DNA from 3 places in the Glutamicibacter sp. genome. Region 1 is predicted to be linked to each of the others. Evidence: riboswitches for the same ligand, from Rfam matches in the RefSeq annotation. Region 1 holds a riboswitch; each other region holds the start of a gene.
The links. Region 1 has a riboswitch for S-adenosylmethionine ahead of ACRDT3_RS15000 (OsmC family protein). Riboswitches for the same ligand answer to the same signal wherever they lie in the genome.
Positions count from the first base shown of each region.

Region 2: another riboswitch for S-adenosylmethionine. It lies ahead of ACRDT3_RS09410 (O-acetylhomoserine aminocarboxypropyltransferase/cysteine synthase family protein); the one in region 1 lies ahead of ACRDT3_RS15000 (OsmC family protein).
Region 3: another riboswitch for S-adenosylmethionine. It lies ahead of ACRDT3_RS03015 (bifunctional o-acetylhomoserine/o-acetylserine sulfhydrylase); the one in region 1 lies ahead of ACRDT3_RS15000 (OsmC family protein).

Region 1 covers NZ_JBOGEG010000030.1:14,812-19,807, reverse strand. The annotation lists gene ACRDT3_RS15010 (MarR family winged helix-turn-helix transcriptional regulator) at 1-257, shown strand, start outside; gene ACRDT3_RS15005 (DEAD/DEAH box helicase) at 321-3,536, opposite strand; SAM riboswitch class IV at 3,677-3,798, shown strand; gene ACRDT3_RS15000 (OsmC family protein) at 3,830-4,381, shown strand; gene ACRDT3_RS14995 (hypothetical protein) at 4,418-4,978, opposite strand; gene ACRDT3_RS14990 (hypothetical protein) at 4,978-4,996, opposite strand, start outside.
Region 2 covers NZ_JBOGEG010000012.1:47,815-52,810, forward strand. The annotation lists gene ACRDT3_RS09395 (methionine synthase) at 1-328, opposite strand, end outside; gene ACRDT3_RS09400 (DUF1852 domain-containing protein) at 348-1,340, opposite strand; gene ACRDT3_RS09405 (LysR family transcriptional regulator) at 1,463-2,404, shown strand; SAM riboswitch class I at 2,634-2,724, shown strand; gene ACRDT3_RS09410 (O-acetylhomoserine aminocarboxypropyltransferase/cysteine synthase family protein) at 2,813-4,126, shown strand; gene ACRDT3_RS09415 (cystathionine gamma-synthase) at 4,123-4,996, shown strand, end outside.
Region 3 covers NZ_JBOGEG010000002.1:199,087-204,082, forward strand. The annotation lists gene ACRDT3_RS02995 (phosphotransferase family protein) at 1-87, opposite strand, end outside; gene ACRDT3_RS03000 (CPBP family intramembrane glutamic endopeptidase) at 184-966, shown strand; gene ACRDT3_RS03005 (GNAT family acetyltransferase) at 985-1,401, shown strand; gene ACRDT3_RS03010 (VOC family protein) at 1,463-2,107, opposite strand; SAM riboswitch class IV at 2,280-2,399, shown strand; gene ACRDT3_RS03015 (bifunctional o-acetylhomoserine/o-acetylserine sulfhydrylase) at 2,492-3,835, shown strand; gene metX (homoserine O-acetyltransferase MetX) at 3,838-4,983, shown strand.

The DNA.
Region 1 (4,996 bases):
GCCTGGATAAGGCGACCATTTCCCGCCTCGTGCAGCACCTTGAGTCCTTGGAACTTGTCACCCGGACCCAGGATCCTTCCGATGGCCGGGCCCAGCTGGTCTCGGCAACGGATACCGCCAAGGATAAATGGCGCTCCAGCGGTAACACGCTGCGTGAGGAACTGCGCCGCCAGCTCAAGGAATGGGAAGCAGCCGAACTGAAAAATTTCGGAGATCTCCTGCACCGCCTCAACGACAGCTTTGAACAGATTCTCTAAGTCCCATTCAGCATTTGAAGCCTTGGAAACCTTTTGGTTTCCAAGGCTTCAGCTTTTTACGGCTCATTCCATCAGCGCCAAGAAATCATCGGCACTTAACGCAGCGCTCTGCGCACCTTCGGCAGTCTCGCCCAAGACATCATTGAACAGCTGCGTCTTCTTGGCCTGCAGCGCAAGCACCTTGGATTCGATGGTGTCTTTTGCCACCAACCGATACACATAGACCGGGCGGGTTTGCCCGATGCGATGGGCCCGGTCAATAGCCTGGGCTTCGGCCTGCGGGTTCCACCATGGGTCCAGCAAGATGCAATAGTCCGCGGAAGTGAGGTTAATGCCGAAGCCGCCGGACTTCAGCGAGATGAAGAAGACCGGGAAATTTCCCTCGCTGAAACCGTCAATCAGTTCCTTGCGCCTAGGGCCACTGGTTGACCCGTCAAGGTATCCGTGCTCAATGCCCAGTTCCTCAGCGACCTCGCGCGCCTTGGCCAAGAAGCCGGTGAACTGGCTGAAGACCAGAATCTTATGCCCCTCGGAAACCGCGTCCCCCATGAGTTCGCGCAGCATTTCCAGCTTCGCGCTCGGGGCATCGCCCTCCCCTACCAACGACGGATCCAAGGCTAGCTGGCGCAGCAATGTCAGCGACTGGAGAATCCGGAACCGGTTCGAATCAACGTCGTCAACCAGCCCCAGGACTTCTTGGCGCACACGCTGGAAGCGGCGGTCATAGGCCTTGCGGTGCCCCGGCTCCAGCTCGACTTCCAGCACCTGTTCGGTCTTCGCCGGAAGCTCTGGAACGACCTGTTCCTTGGTGCGGCGCAGCACGAACGGACGCAGTCGGCTCTTCAGGCGTTCCAGGCGTTCGTGGTCTCCATCGGCAATTGGCTTCTGGTAGTTGTCCTTGAAGGACTTAGCGCCGCCCAGCAGGCCCGGTGCGGCCAGCGAGACCAACGCCCACAGTTCCATCAGGTTGTTTTCCATGGGAGTACCGGTGACCACGAATTTGCACGGCACTGGCAGCTGCCGGGCCTGCTTATAGCCTTTGGAGGCATGGTTCTTCAGTTGCTGGGCCTCGTCCATGATCATCACGTTGAAGCCAGCGGCTTCAAAATCTTCATAGGCCAGGCGGAAGATCGTGTAGCTGGTAACCACCAACTGGGCATCACGGATCTGCGCAGCCATGCCCTGGCCGCCCTTCTTAGCTGTCGAAGTTATGCCGGTGACGCTCATCTGCGGGGCAAAACGCTGCGCCTCATTGATCCAGTTGCCCACCACCGAGGTTGGAGCCAGCACCAGGAACTTCTGGGCAGGATCCTCGACGCGCGCCTGTTCAAGGCTAGCCAGCAGCTGAACAGTCTTGCCCAGACCCATATCGTCGGCAAGGACGCCACCGAGGTTGTGGGTGCGCAAGAAGTTGAGCCAGGATAGGCCATGGCCCTGATATGGACGCAGCTCAGCATTGAAGGTTTCCGCTAGCTGAACCGGCTTCATTTCCTCGCCGCTTTGCAGCGCCTGCATGGTCTGCAGCCACTGGTTGTGCTGGGCCTCGATAATTCCCAGATCCACCAGTTCTTGCCACCAGTCGATGCTCAACTTATGGATACGAATCGTATCGCCCTGCACTGTGCCCAGCTCCCCGGCCTCGGATATCAGCTGGCGCAGCTGCGTGAAATCTGCACCATCAATCGGGATCACCGTGAGGTCATCGAGGACGAGATATTCATCTTGCTTGGTCAATGCCTCGAGCAGCAGTGCGAACGGTACCTTGGTCTCGTCAAGGAGCACTTCCACGGATAAATCAAACCAGTCCCCCGTGCTTTCACCGGCTTCGACGCTGATGGTGGCCGGCGCGTGGTTAATCCGGTACTTCGGCAGCCTGTTCTGCTCTTCAATTACGACATCGGGATGTTCTGCCAACAGCGGCAATGCGTAGACCAAGAAGTCGATGGATTCGGAGGTGCTGAATTCCTTCGGAGGGAAAACCCCTGAAGAGGTCAGCTGCCCCAAGGACGCCTGCGTTCCGAGCTTGTCCTGCACCGAAGCGGCAATTTCCTTTTCCACCGCATGCTGCCGGGGGCCCTTGCTCGAGTACTCCCAGGAATAGCGCACGGTCAGCGGAGTTTGGATGCTTTCCAAGGACAGCTTGAGGCTAGGTCGCGCTGGAACAGGGATGAGGTAGCTGTCATCTTCACTCTTCAAAGGTGCCATCACGCGCAACCGGTCCAGGTGCTGCCGCTCGAAAAGCTCAACGCCTTCATGCGGGATGGCTTGGGCACCGGATTCAATAAAGGCCGCCAGTTCCTTGGTGACCGGTTCAGCGAACTGGGCCAACCCGATTTCCTTGGTCTTCGGCAGGGGGCTGGAAGCATAGGCCAGCAAGGTCGGCGGGGTGCCTATCGGCAAGAGGTAGATGTGCTCTTCGCTCGGTCCGCGCAGCTTCCCTTCCATGCTCAGGCCATGTTCACCGCGCCGCACATCCACGTGGGCCATGGCCGGTTGCTCGCTGAACTCCACCGGAACCTTGGCCGAGGAACCGCCGTTGACGATCTGCACTCCTGCTTCACGCAGGGCTTCGAATGCATCCAGCAGGTCCTGGCCTGGCAGATCCATCAGGGAGATCCAGTCCTTGGGGTCCCACGAATGGCGGTAGCTATCTTGTTCAACATGTTCACGCAGCCGGTCCAGTTCAACGATCGCTCGACGCTGCTTCTTTGAGAAGCGCGTATCAAAGGCAACATTGCGCCAGCTGACCCCGGTCTGGATCCAGGGGCTCTTGGTGCCTCGGCGGGCCGGACGCGCCTGCAAGGTCAGCGCGTCCTCGCCGCCGTAGCGGGGTTCGCTGACCACCTTGAGGATCAGTCCCAGCGGTTCCTCGGCGGCCAGCGGCTCATCGGAAATAACTGGAAGGAGACGGTCAAGGGTACGTTCCCACTGCGGCTTGCTATTGCGTTTCCATGCGTAAGGATCCACCCCGGAGTCTGAGACGAAGAAGCCCTGGTCTTCTTCGGTGGTGACCTCAATGAGCAAGGCAGCGACATCTTCACAGGACTGGGCGCCCGGATGCTTGCTGCAGAAGCTGGTGAAGCTGATATTGCCGCGGTTGATTTCCAGCTCGACCATCACCGATTCGCGCAGCACCATTGCGGAAATGCGGGAATATCCCGGCTTCATGTCCCGGTGGACGATCTCCACTTTTCCGGAATCGCACAGGAACTGGCCCAGGTTGTATTCGGATTCGGTCACCAAAGTCTGGGCCGCAGAAAGTGTCAGCTGGAATTCCATACTCGCCGTTCATTGATCGTGCAGTGGGCGCCCGAGAGCTAGATTCCATCTTAGCGATCCCGCAGGCAAGATGCCCGGTGACGAAAAGTTACCTCTGCCCTTTACGCGCTGGCCCCGCAACCGATAGAAATGAACCACTGAATCACGAGTTCCACTCTTTGAGCCCTGGCTGAGTGGACGGCAACCCTCCTGCGTCATGGTGCGGGGTGCCCCAGGTGAAGATTCGACGCATCTTGAGCGCCAAGGTGCGTAAGCGATGGCGCCCCTTGCGCCAGAAAGGGGATCAATTCCTCATGTCTAATGCAGCATCAACCCTGACCGTATCCGAAAACCGCGCACAACGCCTGCAAGAAGCCGGCCAAGGGTGGGGCGAACGAATTTCGGCTGCCCCGCAAAACGCCAAATTGACCTTCACCGTCGAGGGCGAGGGCTTCGATTCGGTAGCGAGCAACATTGTCTCGGGCAAGCACACTTTCCAGGTCGACGAGCCAGCGGCCCTGGGCGGCAACGACGTGGCCGCAAGCCCCGTGGAATACGCCCTCGGCGCGCTCATCTCCTGCCAGGTTGTGGTCTACCGCTTGTACGCGCAGAACCTCGGCATCCAGGTGGACGAGGTGAAGATCCAGGCCAATGGCCACCTCGATGTCCGCGGCCTCTTCGGCATCGACAAGTCCATCCGCCCGGGCTTCTCGTCGGTGGATCTGGACGTTCAGATTGCCGGCCCGGAATCGGCCGAACGCTATGAAGAACTGCGTCAGGCAGTGGACGCCCATTGCCCGGTGCTGGATCTGTTCGCCAATCCGGTACCGGTGACCACCGCGGTGAGCATCGCCGAGGCCAGCTAGGCTCCGCAAACGATGCATCTGCACCGGGGCCTGCCCTCAGCCCCCGGTGCAGGTGCCATAGCCTCCACCGACAAAGTCGAAGGCGATTTCCCAATCGTAGGAAACTTCCGGTGAACTCCAACCGCCCGGACCCAGTGCCTGGACGCTGATGCTGCCCTGGTAGTTAGCGTTCCAGCCTCCGTTGACGCCCCAGACGGCAGCGGTGGCGGAAGCCGGCAGCTCAACGGTGGTGTTCGCTGGCAGGAATTCATAGCCTTCCGAGGTAGTCCCGGACTGCCATTCGGCCGGCACCACGCCATCCACGTGGACGGTGACCAGATAACCGGTTGCCTCCAGGCCCGAATCTGCCGGAGCCAGCCGCAACAGGTTCGGTGCCGAATTCCGTCCTTGGCAAGTGGTCTCCGGGCTTTGAACGCTCCCGGCAGTGGCCGAGAAGTCCCCCGTTTCCTGGGACACCCAGGCCGCATCGGTCAGCCGAGGCCCGGCCAATTCTCCGCTGCCGCCACCGAGCGTGGCCGCGCCGAAGCCAAGTGCCGCGCAGCCCAGCATCGCCAAGGCCAGACACTGCCCGCGCGTTGCCCTTCCTCCGCCCTTCATCACTGATGCTCCCTTGTT
Region 2 (4,996 bases), on a different contig from region 1:
TTTCACGTTCAACGGCACCGACGACGGTGGGGACACTGGCGTCGTAGCGGTTGCGGATGCGCACGGTCTCGCGCTTCTCGAAGTCGACACCGCTCAGGTGCTCGATGAATGTGGTGACAAAGTGCTGGCGCGACTGCTCGCCGTCGGAAATGATGTCGATGCCGCGCTGGGCCTGCTCGAGCACCGCTGCACGCATGGCGTCTTGCTGCCCTTCGCGCAATTGCTCGCCCTCAAGTTTCCAAGGGGACCATAGCTTTTCAGGTTCGGCGAGCCATGAAGGCTTGGGCAGGCTGCCGACAATTGACGTGGGGATAAGCGGGGAAGTCATAGGGGAATCTTTCTGGATCTTAGGCGACGGGTGTCGGGCAGGAAGCGGACCACTGATCGAGCAGTTGGCGATTTGGGATGATGAAATGCTCTTCGGTGAACTTGCCTTGGATCTTGCCCAATTGGGTTCTTTCTTCGCGGTCATAGTAGACGCGGGTGGGGGAGAAATCCTCGGCGCCAAGGCTCGGGTGGTACACAGCCGGAGCCGCCGAATTGGCGTTGTAGATCTCCGGGCGGTAGATCTTCTGGAAGGTCTCCATGGTGCTGATCAGGCTGATCAGCTGCAGATTGGTGTAATCATTGAGCAGGTCGCCACGGAAGTAGAAGGCCAGTGGCGCAACAGCACCCTGCGGCATGAAGTAGCGCACGCTCAAGCCCATTTTGCCGAAGTACGCGTCGGTCAATGAATTTTCATCCTGCTGGTATTCCAAGCCGAGCACTGGATGGCTGTTGCCGGTGCGGAAATAGGTCTTGGAAGTCGAGACGCTGATGCAGACCACCGGCAGCTGGGCAAAACGCTCACGGTATGCCTGTGAGTTCAAAAAATGCTGGAAGAGCTGTCCGTGGAGATCACCAAAATCTTCTGGAAGCACCGGAGCTCCGCTGTCATTGCACGAAGCTGGAAGCACCACGCTGAAGTCGTAATCGCGGACATAAGAAGAAAAATTATTGCCCACCATGCCTTGGGACCGAGTGTCGGTGAGTTTATCCACGATCGTGGTTTCAAGCACTTCTAAAAGAGGAAATTGCTGGTCGGTATTATCGGCAGAAAAATGCACATTTGCGGAAATGATTTCCAATTCAAGAGAATAGCGATCGCCCTGAGGATTGTCCCAGTGAGCCAAGGAATTGAACCGACGGTTGATCATTGTCAGGGCATTGCGCAGGTTCTCTTCGCGGCGCTCTCCGCGTGCCAAATTAGCGAAGTTTGTCGTGGTGCGCGAATTTGTCGAAGGGGAGTAATTCTCGTCGAATCTGGTGGTGCTAATGCTGAAATTTAATGCGTCTGCCATGATGGCCAATCTGTATTTGGGAGGCCTGGGCAGGCCGAGGGGAAGTCGATGCGTCAATCATGCAGGGAGATTCTTGATATCGGGTAACTCGATATAACTATGGATTGATATAGACTCTGGCTATGGTTCAGGGAACGAATGGTCTGACACTGCAGCAGCTTCGCTATTTTGTGGCGGTGGCCTCCGAGGGGTCCATCTCCGCGGCGGCCGACCTCATTTACGTCGCACAGCCCAGCATGTCCTCAGCGATGAAGGAGCTTGAATCGCGAGTGGGGCGCACCTTGCTGATGCGTTCGGCCAGGGGAGTGACGCTCACCGCCGAAGGCGCAGAATTCCTTGGCTACGCCCGGCAGGTGCTCGAGCAGGTGGAGCTTCTTGAACATCGCTATCTCGGTCGCCCCTCGGCCCGGCGGCTGCTGGGCGTCTCCACCCAGCACTACTCCTTTTCGGTGGATGCTTTTGTTCGGATGGTGCAGGCCAGCGGGGCCGAGGAATACCAGTTTTCGCTGCGCGAGACCCGCACCGAACAGATCATCGAGGACGTGCGCACGCTGCGCAGCGACATCGGGATCCTGTACCGCAACGACTTCAACCGGAAGGTCATCGACAAGCTGCTGCGCGAATCGCGGCTGGTCTTCCACCCGCTGTTCCTGGCCGATCCGCACATTTTCATCTCGCGCAGCAACCCGCTGGCCACCCGAACCCAGGTCACGCTCGAAGACCTCGAAGACCTGCCCCGGCTGACCTTCGACCAAGGCGCGAATAATTCCTTCTACTTCGCCGAGGAGGTGCTCTCCACGCGCTCCAGCCAGCGCGAAATCCAGGTCTCGGACCGCGCCACCATCTTCAACCTGATGATCGGCTTGGGCGGGTACACGATTTCCACCGGCATCATCAGCGACGAGCTGGACCCCTCCATCGTGGCTATCCCGCTGGCCATCGAGGAGCGCATCGAGATCGGGTGGATTGATCACGCCGCCATTCCGCTCACCGACCAGGCCCAGCGCTACCTGCAAGAAGTGCGAACGGTGGTCGCCAGCTTCGGGGTAGAAGTGCTCGGCTGAGCCGCCAGCGGCGTAACTCCCGGTCATCGAGCACCGGCACATCGTCACAAACTTCCAGCAAAACCTCTACATCACGCCGATTCATCTCAAAAGCTCGCGTCATAAAAGGGGTCCGGCCCCCGCGTCATCATGACAAGGCGACGACATATGAAGCGTAGCGGCCTTGTATGAAGCCGGCCGCCGGATACCGCTTGCACCGTTTGCGGCGGATAGCCAACCATGGAAGAACAACCCATCAAGAGCGGCTGAGAGATCTGGCTCGGAGACGCCGCAGCAACCATCGGGAAACCGAAAGGTGCTACCGCCAGGAACGATGGAGCAGTTCCGAACGCGTTTTCGCGTACTGTGCTTCGTGCCGCCGCACGATGCCAATCGGTGCACTCCCTCGCAGAGAATCGAGGAGGAGCCATGAGCCAGGAAACCGACGCGGTGCACGCAGGGTACCGCCCGAGCGGAGACTTCCGCCCGATGCTGCCGCCACTGCACAATTCCGCGGCCTACCAATTCGCATCGCACGCCGAAGCGGTGGAGAAGTTCGCGCTGCGCCAGGCCGGCTTCACCTACTCGCGCACCGGCAACCCCACCGTTGCGATTCTCGAACAGCGCGTGGCCGCACTGGAAGGCGGGGCCCACGCGGTGGCCACCGCCACCGGGCAGGCTGCCGTGGCCCTGTCCCTGCTGGCCCTGACCCAGGGACCCAAGCACATCGTGGCCTCCTCCTCGCTCTATGGCGGCACCGTGGACCTGTTCACCGACACCTTCGTGGACTTCGGCATCCGCATCAGCTTTGTCGACCAGGCCGATCCGTCCGCTTGGGCCGCTGCCATTGAGTCGGACACCCGGGCGTTCTTCCTGGAGTCGGTCTCCAACCCGCTGTGCACCGTGGCCGATCTGCCCGCCATCGCGGCCATCGCCCACGAGCACAACATCCCGGTGGTGGTCGACAACACCCTGGCCACCCCGCTGAATGTGCGCCCGCTGGAACTCGGTGCCGACATCGTGGTGCACTCGGCCACCAAGGGCCTGGCCGGACACGGCTCGGTGCTCGGTGGGGTCGTGGTGGACTCGGGGAAATTCGACTTCTCCGATGCCGCCCGCTGGCCACAGATCGCCGCCCCGCGGGTGCGTCTGAACAACACCTCGCTGCTTGAGCGCCACGGACCGGCCGCCTACGCAATGCTGGTGCGCTCCAAGTTCCTGCACGACCTGGGCCCGACCCTGGCCCCGGCCAGCGCCCAGGGAATCCTGGCCGGAATCGAAACCCTGCCGGTGCGCGCCGCCCACGTGCAGCGCAGCGTCACCAGGCTGATCGACGCGCTTGCCGAGTATCCGGGCATTGCCGCCATCCACCACCCTGCGCTGCCCGAGCACCCCAGCCACGAGCTGGCCCGGGCGCTGGCGCCGAAGGGCACCGGCTGCGTGCTGGCCATCGAGCTGGCCCACCCGTCGCTGGTTTCCCCGGTAATCGACGGGCTCAAGCTGATTTCACTGGCCGCGAATGTGGGGGACACCCGCACCATGGTCTCCCACCCGGCCACCATGACGCACTGCCGGCTCTCGGAGCAGCAGCTGGCCGCCGCGGGCCTGAACACCTCCACCCTGCGCCTGTCGGTCGGGCTGGAAGACCCGGCCGACCTTCTCGCAGATATCACCCAATCGCTGGATCACGCACTGGCCGCAGCCCAGGCCACCGCCGACACCAAGGAAGTGAGTTTCGCATGAGCGGCTTCAACACCCTCGCAGTGCACGCCGGCCAGCACAAGGATCCGCACACCGGTGCGGTTATCCCGCCGATCTACCAGACCAGCACCTTCATCCAGGACGGAATCAACGTGCTGCGTGCCGGGCACGAGTACTCGCGCGGCTCCAACCCGACCCGCAACGGGTTCGAATCCCAGCTCACCGCGCTGGAAGGCGGCACCGCCGGCTTCTCCTTCGCTTCGGGGATCGCGGCCGAAGATGCGCTGCTGCGCGCGGTGCTTCAGCCGGGCGACCACATCGTGCTGGGTGCCGACGGCTACGGCGGCACCAACCGGCTGATCTCCAAGCTGCACGGCAAATGGGGGATCACCTCCTCGGCGGTGGATATCACCAACCTGGATTCGGTGCGCGCCGCGGTGCGCCCGAACACCGCGCTGCTCTGGGTGGAGACCCCGTCCAACCCGCTGCTGGGCATCGCCGACCTGGCCGGCTGGGCGGCCATCGCCTGCGAACACGGCGCCCTGCTGGTGGTGGACAACACCTTCGCCACCCCGTACCTGCAGCGGCCGCTGGATTTCGGCGCCCACGCGGTGGTCCATTCCACCACCAAGTACATCGGCGGGCACTCCGACGTGCTCGGTGGCGCGGTCATCGTGGCCGACCACCTGCACCGCGGGCAGAGCCTGGCCGAAGCCGTGGGCTACCAGCAGTTCGCCGGGGGCGCGGTCTCCGGTCCGCAGGATTCCTACCTGGCCGCCCGCGGACTGAAGACCCTGGGCCTGCGCATGGAACGCCACGGGGCTACCGCCTCCACCCTGGCCTGCTGGCTCGATGACCTGCCCGAAGTCACCCGCGTCTACTACCCGGGGCTGGAACGCCATCCGGGCCACG
Region 3 (4,996 bases), on a different contig from region 1:
TTCGTTCACCGCCGCGTCTTCCCACGAAAGATCGGGACAGAGCCGACGGGCAATCTGCAGTTCTCCAATGGTGGCAGGACGGCTCACTCGCACTCTTCTCGTTCAGCTCGCTGGTGGTCTCAACCTCAGGCTATCGCAGGTTCGCCACGTGGCTGCTCAGTACGCGCACAGCCAGATCAGCCTATGATCGGAAACGTGAACGCTGAACAAATTGAGCAGTCGGCAACCCGCAAGACCCTCAGGCTCGAGATCGTCTTGGTTCTTGCCCTGTCTTTGGGGCAAAGCGCGGTCTACTCGCTGCTGAGCTTTGCCGATAAAGTCACCCGGGCACCGCTGCGCGAGCAGACTACATCGCTGAATAACCCGCTGAGCACCCGCGAATTCTTTGATTTCTCCTACCAGCTGCTGGACATCTTCTTTGCCTTGGTGCCCGTCGTGCTGGCGCTCTATCTGATGAAGCGCACGACCGGACGAACCATCCGGGACATCGGCTTCGACATGCGCAATCCGGGCAAGGACGCATTGCTCGGGGCGGGGATGTTCCTGGCCATGGGCCTGGGGACGCTGGGCGTCTATGCCGCCGGACGGGCACTGGGTGTCACCACAGCACTGTCAGCAGCGAATCTGGGCGATTATTGGTGGAGCGTCCCCGTGCTGCTGCTGTCGGCTGTGCGCCATGCAGTGCTCGAAGAAGTGCTGATGCTTGGATTCCTGTTCACCTATGCCAGGAAACTGCAGTTGGGCCTGTGGAGCACCATTATTGGTTCCGCCATGATCCGAGGCAGCTACCACCTCTACCAGGGCGTGGGGCCGATGATCGGCAATATGCTCATGGGCATCGTCTTCGGCTGGGTGTACCAGAAATACGGGCGGGTGATGCCGCTGGTCATCGCGCACTTCCTGCTCGACGCCATCGGCTTCGTCGGATACGCCCTGGTCGGGCCCGCCATCGGAATCGGCCAGTAACGCCGATAGGCTGAGCCAATGCAGATTACCGTGCTGAGCGAGAAGTACCTCCGCCAAGCAGTTGAATTGTGGGAAGCCACTGGGCTGACCCGTCCGTGGAACGATGCGCTCGCCGACGCCCGTCGGGCTTTGGCCGAGCCTACTTCTACGGTGCTGGCCATCGTTGAGAACGATCGGCTCGTGGCTACTGCGATGGCTGGCCATGACGGGCACCGGGGCTGGCTCTACTATGTTGCGGTGGATCCATGCAGGCAGGGCAGCGGTCTGGGAAGGGCCCTGGTGGAGGCTGCGGTCATGTGGCTGCGGGATCGTGGCGTGCCCAAGGTGCAGCTCATGGTCCGCGGGGAAAACTCTGCCGTCATCGACTTCTATGAACGCCTGGGTTTCGAAGACCAGCAGGTCGTGGTCCTGGGAAAACGCTTGGACCGGTCTTAACGAAAAGAAAGTAGGTGGGGACGCCATTGTCCCCGCCTACTTGCATTCGCTCCAGAACGTCCTACAGCACCACGGTGCCGGACTCGGTTTCAAAGGTTACCGACATGATGCCCGGAGTGCCATTCGGCGCTTCATATTGCATGGTGACAGCGCCCAAATTGACGTTCTGCGGTTGGCCCAGCCAATCCAGCACCCGTTCACGCGAGCCGGCGATGGCGATCTGGCTGATGGCGCCGGCAGGTTCCAGCGCCTTGGAAGGATGCAGCTCCTCGGATCCTTCATCCCAGGAAATCAGGTACGGGCACTGTGGATCGGCGATCAGGCCCTTGATGCCAATTTGCTGCCAGGTCAGTTCGCGGCCATCAGGGAACTTTCGGTTGCCCGGCACTGACTTGCGGCCCAAGCGATCTTCGGCACTGGACAGATCCTCCACCGAGACGCACCAGCCCATCCAGCCGCCACCGAGCTCCGAACGGGCGCGAACTGCCTGCCCGAAGGGCGCCTTGTCGCTGGCCGGGTGGTTCAGGACTTCAACCACCTCAAGGTACTGGCCGTGCTTGAGCGGGAAGATGACATTGCGTGTTCCGAATCGTGGATGCACGCCTCCCTTGACGAATTCCAGTCCCAAGGACTCGGAGATTCTTTCAGCGGTTGGCAACAGCCCGTCCGGGCCGCATGCATAACTTACGTGATCTAGCCTCATCATGTGCCCATCATGGCAACATGTGATGCGAGTCTCTACTTAGGGTTGCCTAAGTGGACGGATGCTATCGAATACTCTGCGATGAACCTGCAGTATTCGCGAAATATGACCGATTGAGTCCACTGTCCGGCCCTGGCGTTGCAAAGATCTTCGGTTTTCGGGCAAACTGGTAGCAGGTCATGAGTCCCAGTAACAAGCCCCGGCTTACTGGGCGGCAACCCTCCAACCGCGGTGGGGTGCCCCGGGTGAAGACCTGGCCCTTGAATGCACAAGGCATCAAGGACAAGCGCGGGTTACCCCCTGGAAGTCGTCACGATACGGTGCTTCCTGTCGGTGTCTTTTCAGCGGCGTACCCCCATAGTCATGAAACGCTATTTGGAGGAAACCATGAGCAACAACTGGTCATTTGAAACCCGTCAGATCCACTCCGGCCAGACCCCGGATCCGACTACCGGAGCACGTGCTCTCCCGATTTTCCAAACCACTTCCTTCGTCTTCCCAAGCGCCCAGAGCGCTGCTGCACGTTTCGCGCTGCAGGAACTGGAACCGATCTACACCCGTATCGGCAACCCCACCACCGACGCGGTGGAAACCCGCATCGCTGACCTGGAAGGCGGCGTAGGCGCACTGCTGCTCTCTTCGGGACAGGCTGCCACCACCCTGGCCATCCTGAACTTGGCGGAAGCCGGCGACCACCTGGTTGCCAGCCCGAGCCTGTATGGCGGAACCCAGAACCTGCTCAAGCACACGCTGAAGCGCCTGGGCATTGAGGTCAGCTTCGTCTCCGACCCGGATAACCTGGACGATTGGCGTGCCGCGGTTCGCCCGAACACCAAGGCCTTCTTCGGCGAAAGCATCTCCAACCCGCGACAGGATGTCCTGAATATCGAGGGCATTTCGGAGATCGCCCACGAAGCCGGTGTGCCGCTGCTGGTGGACAACACCCTGGCCACGCCGTACCTGATCCGCCCAATCGAGTGGGGCGCGGATATCGTGATCCACTCGGCCACCAAGTTCCTTGGCGGCCACGGCAATGCCATTGCCGGTGTCATCGTGGACTCGGGCAACTTCGACTTCGCCCAGGACGCCGCACGCTTCCCGGGCTTCAACACCCCGGACGAGTCCTACAACGGCCTGGTCTTCGCCCGCGACCTGGGTGTCAACGGCATCCTAGGCGCCAATCTTGCCTACATCCTCAAGGCCCGCGTGCAGTTGCTGCGCGATTTGGGTTCCTCGGTTGCGCCATTCAACGCGTTCTTGATCGCGCAGGGTCTGGAAACCTTGTCGCTGCGCATTGAGCGCCACGGTCAGAATGCCGTTGAAGTTGCCAACTGGCTCGAAGCCCGCGAGGAAGTGCAGAAGGTCGCTTACGCAGGCCTGAAGTCTTCGCCTTGGCATGAGCGTGCGCAGAAGTACAGCGATCAGGGCGCTGGCTCGATCATCGCCTTCGAACTGGCCGGCGGCTCGGAAGCCGGCCAGGCCTTCGTGGACGCACTGGTATTGCACTCCAATGTCGCGAACATTGGCGACGTGCGCTCGCTGGTCATCCACCCGGCCTCCACCACCCACGCCCAGCTCTCCGAAGCGGAGCAGGTTGCGGCCGGCGTGAGCCCGGGACTGGTGCGGCTGAGCGTCGGACTGGAGAACATCAAGGACATTCTGGCCGATCTGGAACTGGGCTTCCAAGCTGTTGGTGCCCTTGGGAACAAGGAACTGCAGGAAACCCTCTAGGCATGGCATCCATTGTGACTACCGAAGATACTCTGCGCGCCGAAGAGCTCGCCGGCGGGCAAGACGGCATTTTGCGTCGTAGTTCCGTGGGGGAGCACCGCTTTGAATTTGGCGGATTCCTTCCAGACGTGGTGCTGGCCTATGAAACATGGGGGACGCTGGCAGCTGATGGCTCCAACGCGGTGCTGGTGATGCATGCGCTCACCGGTGACGCCCACGTTGCGCAAGGCGATTCGCAAAGCGCCGGCTGGTGGGAAGAATTTGTTGGCCCCGGCGCCACGGTTGACACCAATGAGTACTTTGTCGTGTCCATCAACATGGTGGGTGGTTGCAATGGATCCACCGGCCCCTCGTCCTTGGACGACCAGGGCCTGCCCTATGGTTCGAGCTTCCCTTTTGTCACCATCAAGGACTCGGTGCGCCTTGAAGCGCGACTGGCCAAGAAATTGGGAATTGATTCTTGGCATGCGGTCATTGGCGGTTCGATGGGCGGCGCTCGCGCGCTGGAATACGCCGTCGAGTTCCCCGACCAGGTCAAGAACCTTGTAGTGATGGCTTCGAGCGCGCAGGCGACTGCCGAGCAAATCGCCTTTGCACAGGTGCAGACCCAATCCATCCGCTTGGATCCGCACTTCTGCAATGGCGATTACTACGCTAACGATGCGCGCCCGGACGCCGGTCTCGGCTTGGCTCGCCGCCTGGCCCACATCACCTATCGTTCCGAAGCCGAGCTTGAGACCCGTTTCTCGCGCAATCCGCAGGATGGCGAGAACCCAACGCGTCAGCTCGACGGGCCGCGCGGGCGGTACCAGGTGGAAAGCTATCTGGATCATCAGGCCAGCAAGTTGGTGAATCGCTTTGATGCCAACAGCTACCTGGTGCTCACCGAGGCGCTGATGAGCCACGACGTGGCTCGCGGCCATGAATCCCTGGAAGCCGCCTTGGCGCGCCTGGCGAAGGTCAACGTGGTGGTTGCCGCGGTAACCACTGACCGCTTGTACTTCCCTGAGCAGTCGGTGAAGCTGGCCTCGTCGCTGGCCAAGCCAAAACCGGTGCACTACATTGATTCGCCGATTGGCCACGATGGATTCCTGACCGACGCCAAGCAGCTCGATGGCGTGCTTCGGACCTTGGTGTTCGGGGACTGAGCCCCGGAACAGG